DNA from 3 places in the Janthinobacterium sp. RA13 genome. Region 3 is predicted to be linked to each of the others. Evidence: predicted binding sites of a transcription regulator. Region 3 holds the regulator's gene; each other region holds the start of a gene.
The links. Region 3 encodes LexA, which represses DNA repair genes until DNA is damaged. Its sites were predicted from a motif close to ACTGTATNNNNATACAGT; they were not measured.
Positions count from the first base shown of each region.

Region 1: a site for LexA is predicted at 4,714-4,731, ahead of imuA (translesion DNA synthesis-associated protein ImuA). Genes of this name have one in related genera too.
Region 2: a site for LexA is predicted at 2,966-2,983, ahead of FG13_RS15370 (DNA topoisomerase IV subunit B). Genes of this name have one in related genera too.

Region 1 covers NZ_JQNP01000001.1:2,784,366-2,790,847, forward strand. The annotation lists gene FG13_RS29005 (BRCT domain-containing protein) at 1-871, shown strand, start outside; gene FG13_RS12310 (alpha/beta hydrolase family protein) at 936-1,709, opposite strand; gene FG13_RS12315 (glutathione S-transferase N-terminal domain-containing protein) at 1,780-2,484, opposite strand; gene FG13_RS12320 (Y-family DNA polymerase) at 2,566-4,053, opposite strand; gene imuA (translesion DNA synthesis-associated protein ImuA) at 3,983-4,693, opposite strand; gene FG13_RS12330 (putative Na+/H+ antiporter) at 4,900-6,165, shown strand; gene FG13_RS12335 (GNAT family N-acetyltransferase) at 6,218-6,482, opposite strand, start outside.
Region 2 covers NZ_JQNP01000001.1:3,453,203-3,459,684, reverse strand. The annotation lists gene FG13_RS15375 (molecular chaperone HscC) at 1-890, opposite strand, end outside; gene FG13_RS15370 (DNA topoisomerase IV subunit B) at 890-2,887, opposite strand; gene kdpF (K(+)-transporting ATPase subunit F) at 3,350-3,439, shown strand; gene kdpA (potassium-transporting ATPase subunit KdpA) at 3,439-5,244, shown strand; gene kdpB (potassium-transporting ATPase subunit KdpB) at 5,254-6,482, shown strand, end outside.
Region 3 covers NZ_JQNP01000001.1:2,641,952-2,648,433, reverse strand. The annotation lists gene purF (amidophosphoribosyltransferase) at 1-1,159, shown strand, start outside; gene FG13_RS11705 (cystathionine gamma-synthase family protein) at 1,308-2,549, shown strand; gene lexA (transcriptional repressor LexA) at 2,615-3,250, opposite strand; gene rpsF (30S ribosomal protein S6) at 3,526-3,915, shown strand; gene priB (primosomal replication protein N) at 3,936-4,235, shown strand; gene rpsR (30S ribosomal protein S18) at 4,261-4,551, shown strand; gene rplI (50S ribosomal protein L9) at 4,579-5,034, shown strand; gene FG13_RS11675 (replicative DNA helicase) at 5,170-6,482, shown strand, end outside.

The DNA.
Region 1 (6,482 bases), 140 kb from region 3:
ATTGCTCTGGCCAGCCAAAGCCTTGTATCCACGTCTGGCTGCTGCGCTTTCTGAGGGCGCCATGCAATCAAACGATGCCACGGAAATACTCATCCTATTGAGAAACACCATCGGTAGCACAGTTATTCCAGACACACATGATCCCTCGGCGCAACCGAGTACACGTTTGCCGATAAACAACAATTCTCCCGTCACATTCAAAGGGAAATATTTCTGTTTCACAGGAACATTTCAGTCTGGTACACGCTCGTGGTGTCAAGCACAAATCGAGCAACGTGGCGGCATCTGCCTGAATGGGATCACCAATAAACTCAATTATCTAGTGGTTGGTGTCACCGGCAATGAGAACTGGCTGCATTCGACGCATGGCAGAAAAATAGAAAAAGCGATTGCATATCAGGAGTCAGGTTGCGAACTCACCATTCTGAGCGAAGAGCATTGGTATAGCCACTTGCACAACGTAGAATCTGCTGTAAGTGTGTCAGAGGGCATTACAGTCGCCACAACTGTAAATACAATCGCCATTGCAAATGACATCATCCCCATCATTACGGGGGAGGGAAAGTTCGGCATCGAGGTGGCAGGAGTATTTACGCATCAGGAACAAATAGCCAGAAGCATCATTACCTATGGTGAAGAGTTTGCCAGCAATAGCTTACCCGCCCTTCTGCGCCGGCATCCCGATGGTGCGATATCGGTAGAAATGTCCGGCAGTATCACTGGTTACCTGTCCAAGTACATTGCCCGCGATTTTCACGCCGCACTCGTCGCTGGCGACCTGAACGAATACTCAGTATTTGAATGCTGTGCCCGCATCCTATTACACAATGGCTTGTATCAGATATGGCTGGACCTGCCTGAAGATGAATAAAAGGCAGCCAACCATTAATCATGCATGGAGGTAAAACAACCTCATGCCTTAAACCTCGCAGTCATCAGCCATCGATTGCTTGCGTTAAATAGCGCGCACTCCACGCGGCAATGACGTTGGCGACATACGCCGCGTCATCGCGCCCCGTCAATAAATGGTCGGCATCGTCGAGCGAAACGAAGCTTTTCGGGTGTTTGGCCGCCGTAAAGATATCCATCGCATTCGACAGGCTCACCGTCGTGTCGTTCGGCGCGTGCATCACCAGCAGGGCTCGGCGCAGGCCGGCGATGTGTTCCTTTAAACTGTGGCTGCCCGCGTCGTCGACGAATTGCTGGCGGATGCGGAAAGGCCGCCCTTCCAGCTGCACCAGCGCTTCGCCCTCGGCGGCGATTTTCTCCAGGTGGTCGCTGAACATGCGCGTCACGTAGGCGGGCGTGCTCGGCGCGGCCAGGGTGGCGATGGCAGTGGCTTCCGGCACTTGCGACGCGGCGGCCAGCACGGCGGCGCCGCCCAGGCTATGGCCGATCAGCAATTGCGGTGCGGCGTGCCTGGCCCGCAAAAAGTCGGCGGCGGCGACCAGGTCGTCCACGTTCGACGAGAAATTCGTGGCGGCGAACTCGCCTTCGCTGGCACCGAGTCCCGTGAAGTCGAAGCGCAGCACGGCGATGCCATGTTCCGTCAAGCCTTGCGCGATGCGCCGCGCGGCCAGCACGTCCTTGCCGCAAGTAAAACAGTGGGCGAACAGCGCGTAGGCGCGGATGGCGCCGTCTGGCGCATCGAGGCGCGCCGCCAGCACATGGCCGTGTGCGCCGGGAAAATCTTGCCGGGTGGATTTCATTGTCTCAGATCAAAGCTGCCGCGCAGGGCGGCCGATGGCGCATTGTAGCGCCGCCCGGCCACTGCCTGCGTTAATCGCGCTTAGGAATATTGACGCCTTTGGCAACGGCAGGCCGGGCCAGGAAAACATCCAGCACGCGCCGCACGTTCGGGAAATTGCCAAAACCGACGAGGTCGCCTGCGCCATAGAAGCCCACCAGGCAGCGCACCCACGGGAAGATGGCGATGTCGGCAATCGTGTACTGCTCGCCCATGATCCAGTCGCGGCCCTGCAGGCGCTGCTCGAGCACGCCCAGCAGGCGCTTGGCTTCGCCAAGATAGCGCTCGAGCGGACGCTTGTCTTCGTAGTCCTTGCCGGCAAATTTATGGAAGAAGCCCACCTGGCCAAACATGGGGCCGATACCGCCCATCTGGAACATCAGCCATTGGATCGTTTCATAGCGCAGGCCCGCGTCCTGCGGGATGAACTTGCCCGTCTTTTCTGCCAGGTACAGCAGGATGGCGCCCGACTCGAACAGGGCCAGCGGTTTGCCATCGGGACCGTCCGGGTCGAGGATGGCGGGAATCTTGTTGTTCGGATTGAGGGACAGGAAGGCGGGCGACAGCTGGTCATTCTGCTCGAAGCTGACCAGGTGCGGCTCGTACGCCAGGCCCAGCTCTTCCAGCAGGATGGAAACCTTGATGCCGTTCGGCGTGGGCAGCGAATACAGCTGCAGGCGCTCGGGATGCAGTGCAGGCCATTTTTGGGTAATGGGGAAGTCGGAAAGCTGTGTCATGGATATCCTTTGTTTCAATGAAAGATGCGGCACCGGGAAGCCAGTATAGCCAAGCATGGCAATTTCAGCAGGACAGCGCATTCAGCCAAACAAGCCATGCAAAAACCAGCGCGGCGCGGCGTCTTCCGCGCTGCCGGCGATGCGTTCGCGGTAGACCCAGTAATGGGCGTGGTCGAGGCCTTCGGCAATAAAATAATCGCGCGCCTGCGACTGGCCCCACCAGCCCGCTTCGATGCGCTCGGCAACGGACACCATTTTCAGGGGCGAGCCATAAAACGGCCGGTGCTCGCGCATCAAGAGGGCGATGGGCTGGGCCAGCAGCCAGCCGGGACGGGGCATGCCGGGCAAGCCGGGCGGCAAGTCCGGCTGCGCGATTTTTGCTCCTGGCCTGGCCGGCAGCGGCAGCCACTGGTTGGCCGCTTCGGGGCGGTAGTCGGCGCGCGGTGCGGCCTGCAAGACATTCTCGCTCCCCAGGCGCGCCACCAGCAATTCCAGCAGGCGCTGGCGTTCCTGCGGCGTGCCGCCCGGCTCGGGGAACAGGCTGTCGCTGGGCGCCGCCATCGGCTGCACCTGCAGCGCTTCCAAGGTCAAGCCGATGACGGGCGCCTCCAGCGCCAGCTGCGCCAGGCGCTCCTTGAGCAGGCGCACCAGGTGCTCGTCGCGCCAGACGGCCTCGCCCAGCGCCAGGTCGATGACGGTGGGCGGGCGCGCCACCCTGCCCCGCTCGTGCGCCAGCAGCAATTGAATGCGCTCGACGGCGAATTGCCGCGCGCATAGCCAGCCCGTCATTTGCTGCAGCAGGCGGCGCGCGCCGAACAGCAGCGCGTCGGCGTGCTCCACGCGGTCGAACAATTCCAGGCTGGCGCGAAACGTGGGCGGCGCCTCAATCCACACGCACAGTTCCGTGCTGTGGCCATGCGCATCGTCGAGCATGGCCAGCAAAGCCCCGCCGCAGCGGCGCTGCAAGCCGGGCCGGGGCAAGTGGCGCAGCTGCCCCAGGGTGCGGCAACCGATGCCCTCGAACCAGTCCAGGTAAGGGCGCGCGGGCGGCAGCAGAGCGCACGGCAGGCCGTCGAGGCGGCGGGTGAGGCTCTCCATGCCCAGCACGCGGCTCCGGCGCGTGCCGGCGCGCGCCAGCAGCCAGGCGCCGCGCGCTGTGGGAGCGCACGACAGCTGGGCCGTGTAGCCGAGCGCGCGCAAGCTGGCCGCGATCTGCCGGCACAGGGCGCGCACGCCGCCAAACAGGCGCAGGCTGGCGCCCGCGTCGACCAGCAGGGTCGCTTCCTCGCCTTGCGCCACCAGCGGCGAATATTGCAGCAGCGCCAGCGCCACCGCTTGCAAGGCTTGCGCTTCCAGTTCAAGCGAGCGCTCGTGCAGGCGCGCCTGCGGCGCCAGCATCAACGCACCGGCGCGGCGCATGCCAGGCCGGATGCCGGCGGCCAGCGCCAGCGGCGACACGGCCATCACTTGCTCCTGCTCCAGCACTACGCCCAGATGGTCAGCCGACCAGCGCGGGCAAAACACTTCGAGCGGGAGCCGGGGCAGGCACAGGCCGATCCAGAGTCGCATGGCGTGGCAATAATGAAGGAGGTTGCAGGGGCAGGAACAGGGGCGCGTCGCACTGCGGTCCCCGGCGCTTGATGAAGCCGATCTCGATGCCGCCGGCGGCCGGGCGCACGGACAGGCGCAGCGGCGCCGGCGACGCATCCTGCGCGCCGTGCAGCGGGCGCAGCATGCAAAACAGGGTGTTGCCGCCTTGCGCGGCCAGGTGCAGGCGGCGCAGGCTGTCGGCGCGCACGTGCTGCTGCCAGAACAGCAAGGCGCCGCACGTACCGCTGCGCAAGATGTTTTCCGCCGCCCACAGGGCATCCTTGCTGCCGGCGCTTTTGAGCCACAGCAGCTGCGACGGCGCCAGCCCCTGTGCCACCAGGGCCAGCGCCTGCGGCGGATGGGGCGGCTGCAGCAGCACGATGGGCAAGCCCTGCAGTTGCGCCAGCGCGGGCGCCAGCAGGCGCAATTCGCCGCTGCCCGCCTGCTGCACCAGCAGGTCGATGAGACTGCCGCTGGGCCAGCCACCGCCGGGCAGCTGCGCGGACAGGGCGGCAAAGCCCGTGTCCAGGCAGCGCGTGGCGCCCTGCCCCAGCTGCGATGCGCGCCATAAAGACGGGTGCAAGGCTTCCGGCGAGGCCATCAATTGAGAATGTTGCATCATTGAATAGATAGATGAATACTGTATGCATATACAGTACTATCCAGCCCCGCTTTTGGCAAGGTTTATCTCACTGCCGCTACCGCAGGGGCCGCTCCGCCATGTCCGAAAAACCCCGTTTTTGGTATCGATTGCTGTACCATAAGCACTCTCCTTACCGCTCGGCAATGCACCGGGTGGCTTCCTCCGTTCATAAGGAAACGCATTTGACCACCATCCAAATCATCAGCGCCATCGTCTTCGGCCTTGCGCTCATCCACACTTTTGCCGCCAAGTCGTTTGAAACCTTGTCGCGGCGCCATCCCCGCCATGCGGGCCTGCTGCACTTGCTGGGCGAAGTCGAAGTCGTGTTCGGCTTCTGGGCTTTCATCCTGATCATTATCATGGCCTTTGTCTCGGGCAGCGATGCGGCCATCGAGTATGCCGAGTCGCGCCATTACACGGAGCCGCTGTTCGTCTTTGTCGTCATGGTCGTGGCCGCCTCGCGCCCCGTGCTCGACGCCGTGCAGCGCCTGTTGAAAAGCGTGGCGCGCGTGATGCCGCTGCGCACGGAACTGGCCCTCGTCTGGCTGGGTCTGGCGCTCGTGCCGCTGACGGGCTCATTGATCACGGAACCGGCCGCCATGACCCTGGCCGCGCTGATGCTGGCGCCGCAAATCTTCCGCCCGGGCATCCCTGAATGGCTGAAATATGGCGCGCTGGGCGTGCTGTTCGTCAACGTTTCCATCGGCGGCACCCTCACTTCGTACGCGGCGCCGCCCGTGCTGATGGTGGCCACCACGTGGAACTGGGACAGCGCCTACATGGCCAGCCATTTCGGCTGGAAGGCCGCCATCGCCGTACTCGTCAACGCCACGGGCGTGAGCATCCTGCTGCGCAAATACCTGCACAGCAACACTTCCGACATCAAGCCGAAAGCGGGCGAGGTGGAAGCACCGAAAGTGCCGCTGGCCGTCAGCCTGGTGCACATGATCGTGCTGGCCGGCGTGGTGACACTGGCGCACCATCCCGTGCTGTTCATCGGCCTGTTCCTGTTCTTCCTCGGCTTCGTGCAGGCGTATGAGCGCTATCAAAGCCCGCTGATCCTGAAGGAAGGCTTGCTGGTCGGCTTCTTCCTGGGCGGCCTGGTGGTACTGGGCGGCATGCAGCAATGGTGGCTGCAGCCCATCGTTTCCAGCCTGAAACCGCTGGCCCTGTTCTTCGGCGCCCTGGGCTTGACGGCGATTACCGACAATGCGGCCCTCACTTACCTCGGTTCGCTGATCGTCGGCATGACGGACGAAGCGAAATACATGCTGATGGCCGGCGCCGTGGCCGGTGGCGGCCTGACCGTCATCGCCAATGCGCCGAACCCGGCCGGCGTGGCCCTGCTGCGCCGCGGTTTCAAGGATGAATCGATCGGCGCCGTCGGTCTGCTGGCCGGCGCCCTGCTGCCAACGGCCGTGTCTGCCGTGGCCTTCCTGGCCCTGTAAGCCTCATCACGGGGCGGTTGCCGACCGCCCCGCTACCCTTCAGCATCCTTCCTCAGTTACCCTCATACACGAGAAAATGCAGCCGGTCATAGAACAGGCTGTAGGCGTAGTCGAACGTGCCCACGCTGCGAAACCCCTTGTGCAGATACACTTGCAGCGCTTCGCTCTTTTCCCACACCGTCAAGGTGATGCGCGCACAGCCCTTGCGGCTGGCCAGGTCGCGGATTTCATGGAACATTTGCCGGAACAAACCCTGGCCCCGGTATTTCTCGTCGATGGCCAGGCTGCTGACGAAACAGTCGTCGGCGCGCGCATGC
Region 2 (6,482 bases), 810 kb from region 3:
GCGGCGCGGATGGTGGCGTCGCGCAGCGCCCGTTCCACGGGCAGGCGCAAGCGGGCCAGCAGGGGCTCGCACAGCTGCGCCAGTTTGTCTTCGCCGATTTCCCAGCTGTATTCCTTGTCCTGGTAGCGCGTGGCCATGCGCGCGGACGGCTGGTCTGACAGCAGGCGCTTGACGCGCTCGGCTTCATCGCGCAGCAGTTGTTGCTGGCGCGGGTCGAGCAGGCGGCTGCCGACGGCGTCGCGCAAGCCGCTGCCTTCCATGAAAGCGTCGACCAGCACGGTGACGAAGTCTTCGCCGCCCAGAAAATTGTCGCCGGCCGAGGCGCGCACTTCCATCACGCCTTCGAACAGTTCCAGGATCGACACGTCGAAGGTGCCGCCGCCCAGGTCGAAGACGAGAAATTTGCTTTCCTGTTCCTTGTCGCGGATGCCGTAGGCCAGCGCGGCGGCCGTCGGCTCGTTCAGCAGGCGCTCGACGCGCAAGCCCGCCAGCTGGCCGGCGATGCGCGTGGCCTTGCGCTGCGCATCGCTGAAATACGCGGGCACGGTGATGATGGCTTCCTCGACCTTGTGGCCGAGGAAGGCTTCGGCATCTTCCTTCAGCGCGCGCAGCACCATCGACGACAGTTCTTCCGGACGGAATTGCTGCGTGCCGAGGGTGATCTTCTTTTCACTGCCCATGTAGCGCTTGAAGACGGCCGCCGTCAGCTGCGGGTGCGTCTGCAGGCGCTCGCGCGCGGCGCGGCCCACCAGCACGGTGCCGTCGTCATCGATGCTCACGCACGACGGCGTCAGGTGCTCGCCGAGCGCATTCGGGATGATGGAAGCCTTGCCGTCGCGCCAGATGGCGACCAGGCTGTTGGTGGTGCCCAGGTCGATGCCGATGATCATCAGATATCTGCCTCCGCCTCATTGCCGTGTTCTTCGATCCAGGCGCGGCGCCCGGCCGCTTCGCCCTTGCCCATCAACATATTGAAGCGCGAGGCCGAGGCCATGTGGTCGACTTCACCCAAGGTCACGGGCAGCAAACGGCGCGTGTCCGGGTTCATCGTCGTTTCCCACAGCTGCTCGGCGTTCATTTCGCCCAGGCCCTTGAAGCGCGAGATCGACCAGGCGCCCTGTTTCACGCCTTCCTTGCGCAGCTTGTCTTCGATGGCGACCAGTTCGCCGTCGTCGAGCGCATAGATCTTCTGCATCGGCTTCTTGCCGCGCGCTGGCGCGTCCACGCGGTACAAAGGCGGGCGGGCGATGCAGATGTGGCCCTTGTTGATCAGGACGGGGAAGTGCTTGAAGAATAGGGTCAGCAGCAGTACCTGGATGTGTGAGCCGTCCACGTCCGCGTCGGACAGGATGCAGATCTTGCCGTAGCGCAGGCCGGACAGGTCGGGCGAGTCGCCCACGCTGTGCGGATCGACGCCGATGGCGACCGCAATATCGTGGATTTCGTTATTGGCGAACAGGCGGTCGCGGTCCGTTTCCCACGAATTCAAGACCTTGCCGCGCAGGGGCAGGATCGCCTGGAATTCCTTGTCGCGGCCCATCTTGGCCGAACCGCCCGCCGAGTCGCCCTCGACGAGGAACAGTTCATTGCGCGCGATGTCCGACGATTCGCAGTCGGTCAGCTTGCCGGGAAGGACGGCGACGCCCGAGGATTTTTTCTTTTCCACTTTTTGCAGCGAGCGCTGGCGCGACTGCGCCTGCTTGATCACGAGATCGGCCAGCTTCTTGCCGTAATCGACGTGCTGGTTCAGCCACAGTTCCAGCGGCGGCTTGGTGAAGGTCGAGACGAGGCGCACGGCGTCGCGCGAATTCAGGCGCTCCTTGATCTGGCCCTGGAATTGCGGGTCCAGCACCTTGGCCGACAACACGAACGAGGCGCGCGCAAATACGTCTTCCGGCAGCAGCTTCACGCCTTTCGGCAGCAGCGAGTGCATTTCGACGAAGTTTTTCACGGCGCCGAACAGGCCGTCGCGCAAGCCCGATTCGTGCGTGCCGCCATTCGAGGTGGGGATCAGGTTGACGTACGATTCGCGCACGATGGCGCCTTCTTCCGTCCATGCCACCACCCAGGCCGCGCCTTCGCCTTCGGCAAAGCCTTCCGAATCCGGGCCCGCGTACTGCGCGCCTTCGAACAGGGGAATCAGGGTTTCGCCATTCGATACCTGCGCCAGCGTTTCAGTCAGGTAGCCGCGCAAGCCTTCCGCGTACTGCCATGTTTGCGTGTCGCCCGTTTTCGCGTTGGTGAGCGTGACGGTGACGCCTGGCAGCAGCACGGCTTTCGAGCGCAGCAGGCGTTGCAGCTCCGTTTGCGAGATGTTCGGCGAATCAAAGTATTTCGCATCGGGCCAGGCGGTGACGCGCGTACCGGATTTTTTGCCGTCGCGCGGGGCGGGGCGGGAAGTCAAGGGCTCGATCACGTCGCCATTCGCGAACACCATGTGGTGCAGGCCGTTGCCGTCGCTTTCCTTGCGCCAGACGGTGATTTCCAGGCGCGTCGACAGCGCATTGGTGACGGATACGCCGACGCCGTGCAAGCCGCCCGAGAACGCGTAGGCGCCGCCCGAACCCTTGTCGAACTTGCCGCCCGCGTGCAACCGCGTAAACACGATTTCCACCGTCGGCACGCCTTCTTCCGGGTGCAGGCCGACGGGAATGCCGCGGCCATTGTCTTCGACGGTGATGCTGCCGTCCGTGTTTTGCGTGACGGCGATATGCGTGCAATGACCGCCCAGCGCCTCGTCGGAGGCATTGTCGATCACTTCCTGAATGATGTGCAGCGGATTTTCAGTGCGGGTGTACATCCCCGGGCGCTGCTTGACGGGTTCCAGTCCTTTCAGGACACGGATGGATGATTCGCTGTAGTCGGATGCTGGTTTTTTAGTGGCCATACGTGTTCAAGCTAAGTAAAGACAGTGGTTGGAACGCCAGACCAGGGCACTGCGGGCGCAATGACAGCGGCGGCGATAACTGTATGAATATACAGTATATCCCGTCCAGCGTCACTGGGGGAGGGCAGTGCGGCAGGCTTGGCGTCCTTGTGCGGACGCTCGCGCATTCTATCTTGTCCCGCGAGCAATAGCGCTACTCCAAGGCAACAACAGTGCGCCGCGCGCGTGGTTTTACGCCAATTGTGATGGATTTTATGCGGTAAAGCTTCCGTTTTTACATCTTGTTTACATGCAGCTCCCCAGTCTTTACGAATTTTTTAGACCCTTTTGGCTAATCTGCTCACTATCAAAACAAACCTGTGTGAGGGTGGGAATGGATCTCGTGTATCTCGGCTTGATTGCCGTGTTTTTCGTCGTGGCGGCCGGCTTTGCCGTCGCCTGCGACAAATTAGGGAGCGTCAAATGAACGCGTTTTATGTGCTGGGCGCCGTCGTCTCGGCTGGCCTGCTCGTGTACCTGCTGGTAGCGCTGCTGAAGGCGGAGGAACTGTGATGACGACGCAATCGATACTGTTATTGGTAGCTTTCCTGGCCGTGCTGCTGGCCGCTGGCTATCCGCTGGGCCTGTACATGGCCAAGGTGGCGGGCGATGCCCCCGTGCGCGGCCTGGGCTGGCTGCAAAAGCTGGAAAACCTGCTGTACCGCTGGTCCGGCCTGCCCGCCGACAAGGCCATGGGCTGGAAAAGCTATGCCATCGCCCTGATCGTCTTCAATACCGTGGGCGCCGTCTTCGTCTACGGCCTGCAGCGCCTGCAGGGCTTCCTGCCACTCAATCCACAGGGCCTGGGCGCCGTCAGCCCCGATTCCTCGTTCAATACCACCGTCAGCTTCGTCGCCAATACCAACTGGCAGGGCTATGGCGGCGAACAGACCATGAGCTATCTGACCCAGATGCTGGGCATGGCGTGCCAGAACTTCTTCTCGGCGGCCACCGGCATCGCCGTGATCTTCGCGCTGGTGCGCGGCTTCGCTTCGCGTTCGGGCAAATCGATCGGCAATTTCTGGGTCGACCTGGTGCGTTCCACCCTGTACATCCTGTTGCCGCTGTCCCTGGCCCTGTCCGTCGTCTTCATGGGCGAAGGCATGATCCAGAATTTTTCCGCCTACAAGGAAGTGACCCTGCTCGACCAGGTTTCGTATGAAACGCCGAAAGTGACGGCCGACGGCCAGCCCGTGCTCGATACGGCCGGCAAACCCGTGATGGAAGCGCAAGTGGCGGCGACGCAGACGATCGCCATGGGCCCCGTCGCGTCGCAGGAATCGATCAAGCTGCTGGGCACGAATGGCGGCGGCTTCTTTAATGCCAATTCCTCGCACCCGTATGAAAACCCGACCGCGCTGTCGAACTTCCTGCAGATGCTGGCCATCTTCATCATTCCCGCCGGCCTGTGCTTCACCTTCGGCCGCATGGTGGGCGACCTGCGCCAGGGCTGGGCCGTGCTGGCCGCCATGAGCCTGATCTTTGTCGTCATGACGGCCGGCGTGATGAGCGCCGAGCAGCAAGCCAATCCCGCCTTGCAAGCGCTGGGCGTGGATCAGCAGGCCAGCAGCCTGCAATCGGGCGGCAATATGGAAGGCAAGGAAACGCGCTTCGGCATCAGCTCCTCGACCCTGTTCGCGGCGGTGACGACGGCGGCATCGTGCGGGGCCGTCAATTCCATGCACGACTCCTACATGCCTTTGGGCGGCATGGTGCCGCTGTTGCTGATGCAGTTCGGCGAAGTGATCTTCGGCGGCGTGGGCACGGGCTTGTACGGCATGCTGATGTTCGCCATCCTGGCCGTCTTCATCGCCGGCCTGATGATCGGCCGCACACCCGAATACTTGGGCAAGAAAATCCAGGCGTATGAAATGAAGATGGTCTCGCTGGCCATCCTGATCACGCCAGCCCTGGTCTTGACGGGCACGGCGATCGCCGTGATGGTCGAACCGGGCAAGATCGGCGTGGCCAATCCGGGCGCGCATGGCTTCTCGGAAATCCTGTACGCCTTCACGTCGGCAGCCAACAACAACGGCAGCGCGTTTGCCGGCCTGTCCGCCAACACGCCGTTCTACAACGTGATGCTGGCGATCGCCATGTGGTTCGGCCGCTTCGGCGTGATCGTACCCGTGCTGGCGGTGGCCGGTTCGCTGGCGGCCAAGCAGCGCCTGTCGGCCAATGCCGGCACCATGCCTACGCACGGCCCCATGTTCATCGGCCTGCTGATCGGCGTCGTCGTCCTCGTCGGTGTATTGAATTACGTTCCCGCGCTGGCCCTGGGCCCGATCGTCGAACACCTGCAACTTTTCATCAAATAAGAGGCTACCATGTCACGCACAAGCCTGACTTTGTTCGATTCCGCACTGATCGGCCCCGCCGTCGTCGATGCGTTCAAAAAACTCGACCCCCGCACGCAGTGGCGCAGCCCTGTGATGTTCGTCGTCTACGTGGGCAGCATCATCACGACCTTGCTGGCCATCCAGGCCCTGAATGGCGAGGGTGAAGCGCCATTCGGCTTCATCGCCGCCGTCGCCGTGTGGCTGTGGTTTACCGTGCTGTTCGCGAATTTCGCCGAAGCGCTGGCCGAAGGCCGTAGCAAGGCGCAGGCGGCCTCGCTGCGCGCCCTCAAGCAGACGGTGATGGCAAAGAAAATGCAGACGCCGAAATACGGCACTTCCTGGCTGCCCACGCCGGCCACCGACCTGCGCAAGGGCATGACGGTGCTGGTCGAGGCGGGCGACGTGATTCCCGCCGACGGCGAAGTGACGGCCGGCGTGGCCTCCGTCGATGAAAGCGCCATCACGGGCGAATCGGCGCCCGTCATCCGCGAATCGGGTGGCGACTTTTCCGCCGTCACGGGCGGCACCCGCGTGCTGTCGGACTGGCTGCTGGTGCGCGTCTCCGTCAACCCCGGTGAAGCGTTCATCGACCGCATGATCGCCATGGTCGAAGGCGCCAAGCGCCAGAAGACGCCAAATGAAATCGCCCTGACGATTTTACTGGTGGCCCTGTCGATCGTGTTCCTGATCGTCACCGTGACCCTGCTGCCGTATTCGCTGTTTTCCGTGGCGGCGGCCGGCAGTGGCACGCCGGTGACGATCACGGTGCTGATCGCGCTGCTCGTGTGCCTGATTCCGACCACCATCGGCGGTTTGTTGTCCGCCATCGGCGTGGCCGGCATGAGCCGCATGATGCAGGCCAATGTGATCGCCACGTCGGGCCGCGCCGTGGAAGCGGCAGGCGATGTGGACGTGCTGCTGCTCGATAAAACGGGCACCATCACCCTGGGCAACCGCCAGGCGTCAAGCTTCGTGCCCGCCCCCGGCGTGACGGAGCAGCAGCTGGCCGATGCGGCGCAACTGGCGTCCCTGGCCGATGAAACGCCGGAAGGGCGCAGCATCGTCGTGCTGGCCAAGCAAAAGTTCAATATCCGCGAACGCGAGATGGCCAGCCTGCACGCCACCTTCGTGCCCTTCACGGCGCAAACACGCATGAGCGGTGTGGATATCCCGGGCGAGCAGCAGGTGCGCCAGCTGCGCAAGGGCGCGGCCGATTC
Region 3 (6,482 bases):
CAATACCGATTCCGACTCGGAAGTGCTGCTCAACGTGCTGGCGCATGAAATCCAGGAAGCGACGACGGGCCTGAACCTGGACCCGGAAGCCATCTTCAAGGCCGTTACCGTGCTGAACCGCCGCGTCAAGGGCGGTTATGCTGCCGTGGCGCAAATCGCCGGCGTGGGCTTGCTGGCCTTCCGCGATCCGCATGGCATCCGTCCGCTATGCCTGGGCATCAATGAAACGGAGCAAGGTCCCGAATACCTGATCGCTTCCGAATCCGTGGCCCTGGAAGGCATGGGCTTCCGCTTCGTGCGCGACATCGGTCCCGGCGAAGCCGTGTTCATCGATGCCGACAAGAAATTGCACAGCGCCCAGTGCGCCGACAATGCCAGCCTGAACCCGTGCGTCTTCGAATTCGTCTACCTGGCCCGTCCCGACTCCGTCATCGACGGCGCCTCCGTGTACGCCACGCGCCTGAAAATGGGCGAATACCTGGCCGAAAAGATCCGTGCCGAGTTGCCAGGCGTGCATATCGACGTGGTCATGCCGATTCCCGATTCCTCGCGTCCGGCCGCCATCCAGCTGGCCATGGCGCTGAACATCGAGTACCGCGAAGGCTTCATCAAGAACCGCTACATCGGCCGTACCTTCATCATGCCGGGCCAGGCGGCACGCAAGAAATCCGTGCGCCAGAAGCTCAACGCGATCCCGTCCGAATTCAAGGATAAAGTGGTGCTGCTGGTCGACGATTCCATCGTGCGCGGCACCACCAGCCGTGAAATCGTGCAGATGGCGCGTGAAGCGGGCGCGACGAAAGTCATCTTCGCCTCGGCAGCGCCTCCGGTGATCTACCCGAACGTGTACGGCATCGACATGCCGACGCGCGACGAACTGATCGCCTACGGCCGCACGACGGAAGAAGTGTGCCGCGAAATTACGGCCGACTACCTGGTCTACCAGGATATCGGCGCGCTGAAGCAGGCGATTGCCGACGTCAACCCGGCGCTCACCAACTTCGAAGCATCGTGCTTCGATGGCGTGTACGTGACGGGCGACGTGTCGCAGGAATACCTGGACCGCCTGGAATATGCGCGCCACCATCCGAAGGCGGCAGCGCCCGAAGATACGCCACGTTCCCAGCTGAACCTGAACCTGGCGACGACAGAAGCATAAGTACCTGCCCGGCCGATGCCGGGCTTTTTTTCGGGGTCAGACCCGTCGGGGGAATGCGCGCCAGTGGTGCGCATTCCGATCCCGGAGGGACTGACCCCAGCATTTGCCTTGGGGTTACGTGGCAAATCGAATATTCGGAATTCTCACCATGACCACCAAAAAAACCTACGGCTTTACCACCACCATCCTGCATAACGACCGCCGCAAGGGCATCGAGCATGGCTCTTTGCACAAGCCCGTGCACACTTCCGTTGCCTTCGGCTACGCCGATGCGCGCCAGCTCGCGTCTGTGTTCCAGGGGAAAGAGCCGGGTTTCCGCTACGGCCGCCAGGGCAATCCGACCGTCTCCGCGCTGGAAGACAAGGTCAACAAGATGGAAGACGGCGTGGCGACTCTGTGCTTCGCCACCGGCATGGGCGCCATCGGCGCCGTGGTGCAATCGTTGCTGCGCGCGGGCGACCATGTCGTGTCGTCGGCCTTTTTGTTTGGCAACACCAACAGCCTGTGGCAAACGGTGACGGGGCAGGGCATCGGCGTGTCCTTCGTCGACGCCACCGATGTCGCCAACGTGGCGGCTACCATCACGCCGGCCACGCGCATCGTCTTTGTGGAAACCATCGCCAATCCGCGCACGCAGATCGCCGACCTGGCAAAAATCGGCGACTTGTGCCGCGAGAAGGGCATCTTGTACATCGTCGACAACACCATGACGACGCCTTACCTGTTCCGCCCGAAAGCCGTGGGCGCGGGCCTGGTGGTCAATGCACTGACGAAATCCATCGGCGGCCACGGCAACGCCCTGGGCGGCAGCTTGACGGACACGGGCGTGTTCGACTGGACGCGGTATCCGAACATTTTCGAGAACTACAAGAAGGCGGCGCCGGCGCAGTGGGGCATCGCGCAAATCCGCGCCAAGGCCTTGCGCGACTTCGGCGCTTCGCTGGGGCCGGAAGCGGCGCACCATATCGCCGTCGGCGCGGAAACCATGGCCTTGCGCATGGACCGCACCTGTTCCAATGCCCTGGCGCTGGCCACCATGTTGCAAGCGGACCCACGCGTGGCGGCAGTGCATTACCCAGGGCTGGCGTCGCACCCGCAGCATGCGCTGGCCACCGACTTGTTCCGCAGCTATGGCTCGCTGTTCAGCTTTGAGCTGAGGGATGGCATCGACTGCTTCGATTTCCTCAATCGCCTGAATTTGGCTATTCCAGCGAGCAACCTGGGCGACACGCGTACCCTCGTCATTCCCGTCGCCCACACAATTTTCTATGAGATGGGTGCCGAGCGCCGCGCCAGCATGGGCATTGCCGAATCCCTGATCCGCGTGTCGGTGGGTATCGAGGATGAGGCAGACTTATTGGAAGATTTCAGCAGCGCGCTGGATGCATAAGCAGCCGCGCATGTAAAAAGGGCCGCGACAGTCATGCTGTCGCGGCCCTTTTTTACGCTGAAAGCTTAATGCCAGCTGCGCATCAGTCCGACGGCCAAACCTTCCAAAGCAAACTCGTCTTCCGGTGATACGGTGATCACCTTGAAGTCCGGGTTTTCCGGCAGCAGTTCGATGACGGAACCCGTTTTCTTGTAGCGCTTGACGGTGACTTCGTCGCCGATGCGGGCGACGACGATCTGGCCGTTCTTGGCGCTGTCGACCTTTTTCACGGCCAGTAAATCGCCATCCATGATGCCGGCGTCGCGCATGGACCAGCCGCGCACCTTCAGCAGGAAGTCGGGTTTGGCCGAGAACAGGGCCGGGTCGACGTTGTAGCTCGCTTCCAGGTTTTCCTGTGCCAGGATGGGCGAGCCGGCGGCCACCCGGCCGATCAGGGGCAGCGACATCAGCAACGCTGCCGGCACTTTCGATGGCGCCGCTTCGGCGGCCGCACCGATCAGGCGGATGCCGCGCGAGGTGCCGGGCGAAATCTCGATCGCACCCTTGCGGGCCAGGGCCTGCAAATGCTCTTCGGCCGCGTTGGCCGATTTGAAACCCAGTTCATTGGCGATTTCGGCACGGGTGGGAGGAAAGCCCGTGTTTTCAATCGCGTCTTTGATCAGGTTCAGGATTTGTTCTTGTCGTGCTGTCAGCTTGATCATGAGCGGTGGGTGCATACTAAAATGCTGTCTATATGAACAGTCTGTATTTTTGTACAGTATCGTCCACTATGCAAGGGGATTTCCGTGTTTTCGGCGAATTTCGCAAGAAATAGTCGGCCATTGGCGGAAAGCACGCTGGCGCACGGTCTTTTCGGACGCTGGTGGAAGGAATGATTGAAACGTTTGCAAAAGGCGGTTATAATCTTCGGCTGACCTTCCCACACCCGTCTTGACGCCGGGGTGGGCGATTATCAATCCGACCTGAAGGAGTTTGCATGCGTCATTATGAAATAGTCTTTATCGTCCATCCGGACCAAAGCGAGCAAGTGCCCGCGATGATCGAACGCTACAAAGCCAGCGTAACCACCCGCGGCGGTTCGGTTCACCGCGTGGAAGATTGGGGCCGCCGTCAAATGGCTTACTCGATCCAAAAGCTGCCTAAAGCACACTACATCTGCCTGAACATCGAATGCGACAACGAGACCCTGGTCGAGTTGGAAACAGCATTCAAATTCAATGATGCCGTGTTGCGTCACCTGACCGTTAAAATGAAGAAAGCTGAAACAGCTCCTTCGCCGATGATGAAATCGGTACAACGCGAAGACGCGGCCAAAAGCCACCGCACCGAAGCACCAGCAGCCGCTCCAGCCGCAGCAGCAGCTTAATTCTTGACCAGGATCGTGCGCTGAACCAGCTACAAGTCACCGCCATCATTGCCGAGCGCGAAATATTGCGCTATACCCCGGCAGGGCTGCCGATTGTGAATGCAGTATTGCAACACAGTTCGCAGCAGATGGAAGCAGGGATTGCCCGTTTGACCGAGTTTGATGTTGCCGCGCTAGCCGCTGGCGAAATTTCAGGCCGGTTCAGTCAGGCAAGCTTGGGCGGGGTATATCAGTTCACGGGTTTCCTGGCCAGGAAGAGCCGCAACAGCAAGAGTTTGGTGTTTCACATCATTGATTTTAGTGCAGTCAATTCTGACTAGCGCATTTTAGATACAGGAGCCTGACATGGCATTCGGTAAAAAGTTCGACAAAAATAAGCTCAAGCTTAAAGAAAAACGCAAACAGCAAAACCCGTTGTTCAAACGCAAGAAGTTCTGCCGCTTCACCGCAGCTCACGTTGAGCAAGTCGACTACAAAGACGTCGACACGCTGAAAGACTTCGTCCAAGAAAACGGCAAGATCATGCCAGCACGCCTGACCGGTACCAAAGCGCACTACCAGCGCCAAGTTGACACCGCAATCAAGCGCGCTCGCTTCCTCGCGCTGCTGCCATACACCGATCTGCACCACGCTTAATCGGTCAGATATTCCTGGAGAAGAACTATGCAAATCATTCTGTTAGAAAAAGTTGTTAACGTCGGTAACCTCGGCGAAGTCGTCAAAGTCAAAGACGGTTACGCACGTAACTTCCTGATCCCGCAACGCCTGGCACGTCGTGCTACGGCAACCGCTGTGGCTGAATTCGAAGTCAAGCGCGCCGAACTGGAAAAAGCTGCTGCCGCCAAACTGGCCGCATCGCAAGCCCAGGGCGAAAAACTGAGCGGCCTGACCGTTCAAGTTGCTCAAAAAGCTGGTGTTGATGGCCGTCTGTTCGGTTCCGTCACCAACTTCGACATCGCTGAAGCGCTGACCAAGCAAGGTTTTGCTGTTGAAAAAGCACAAATCCGCATGCCTACCGGCCCGCTGAAGATCGTTGGCGAGCACAACGTTTCGGTTGCTCTGCACACCGACGTGGTTGTGGAAGTTGTTATCGCTGTCGTTCCAGACGCGAACGCGTAATTGTCTGCGGGCCTGGCCCGCAAGCATTGCCGCACTATGAAAAGCCGGGTTCGCCCGGCTTTTTTGTGGCCTTTTTTTCGCTCAATTTCAGCCCTTTATTTTTGCCAGCACGCCGAAGCGGGTATAATTCGCGCCATGAACGCCCCCTCTGATCCGCAACTGGATTCCCTCCGTATTCCGCCGCATTCGATCGAAGCAGAACAATCCGTTATCGGTGGTCTGCTGCGCGACAATGCCGCATATGACCGCATCGCCGACTTCATGCATGCGGAGGATTTCTATCGCTATGACCATCGCATCATCTTCGAGCAAATCGTCAAGATGGTTAACGCTTCCAAGCCAGCCGATGTCATTACTGTTTTTGAAACCCTGACCCAGCTCGGCAAGGCCGATGATGTGGGCGGACTCGCTTACCTGAACGCCATGGCGCAAAACACGCCATCGGCCGCGAACATCCGGCGCTACGCCGAGATCGTGCGCGACCGCGGCGTGCTGCGCAAACTCATCACCGTCGCCGACGATATCTCCGGTACGGCCTTCAGCCCGCAAGGCAAGGAAGTCAAGCAGATGCTTGACGAGGCCGAATCGAAGATTTTCGCCATCGCCGAAGAAGGCGCGCGCGGCGCCCAGGGCTGGACCGCCATCCAGCCCCTGCTGACACAGGTGGTCGAGCGCATCGACGAGCTGTACAGCCGCGACAACCAGAGTGAAATCACGGGCGTGCCCACCGGTTTCATCGACCTCGACCGCATGACCTCCGGTCTGCAGCCGGGCGATCTGGTGATCGTGGCGGGCCGTCCATCGATGGGCAAGACGGCGTTTTCCGTCAACATCGGCGAAAACGTGGCCATCGACAGCGGCTTGCCCGTGGCCGTGTTCTCGATGGAGATGGGCGGCGCCCAACTGGCCATGCGTATGCTTGGCTCCGTCGGGCAGCTCGACCAGCACCGCCTGCGTACTGGTCGCCTGAACGACGAAGACTGGCCGCGCCTGACGAATGCGATCCAGAAGATGAACGACGCGCAGTTGTACATCGATGAAACGCCGGCGCTCAACTCCATCGAATTGCGCGCCCGCTCGCGCCGTTTGTCGCGTCAATGCGGCAAGCTGGGCCTGATCATCGTCGATTACTTGCAGCTGATGTCGGCCAATACGCCGGGCGACAACCGCGCCACGGAGATTTCCGAGATTTCGCGGGGCTTGAAAGGCCTGGCGAAAGAACTCGGTTGTCCCGTGATCGCGCTGTCCCAGCTGAATCGCTCGCTGGAACAACGTCCGAACAAACGTCCCGTCATGTCCGACTTGCGCGAATCGGGCGCTATTGAGCAGGATGCCGACGTGATCCTGTTCATTTACCGCGACGAGGTGTATAACCCCGACTCGCCAGACAAGGGAACGGCCGAAATCATCATCGGTAAACAACGTAACGGTCCAATCGGCAGCATCCG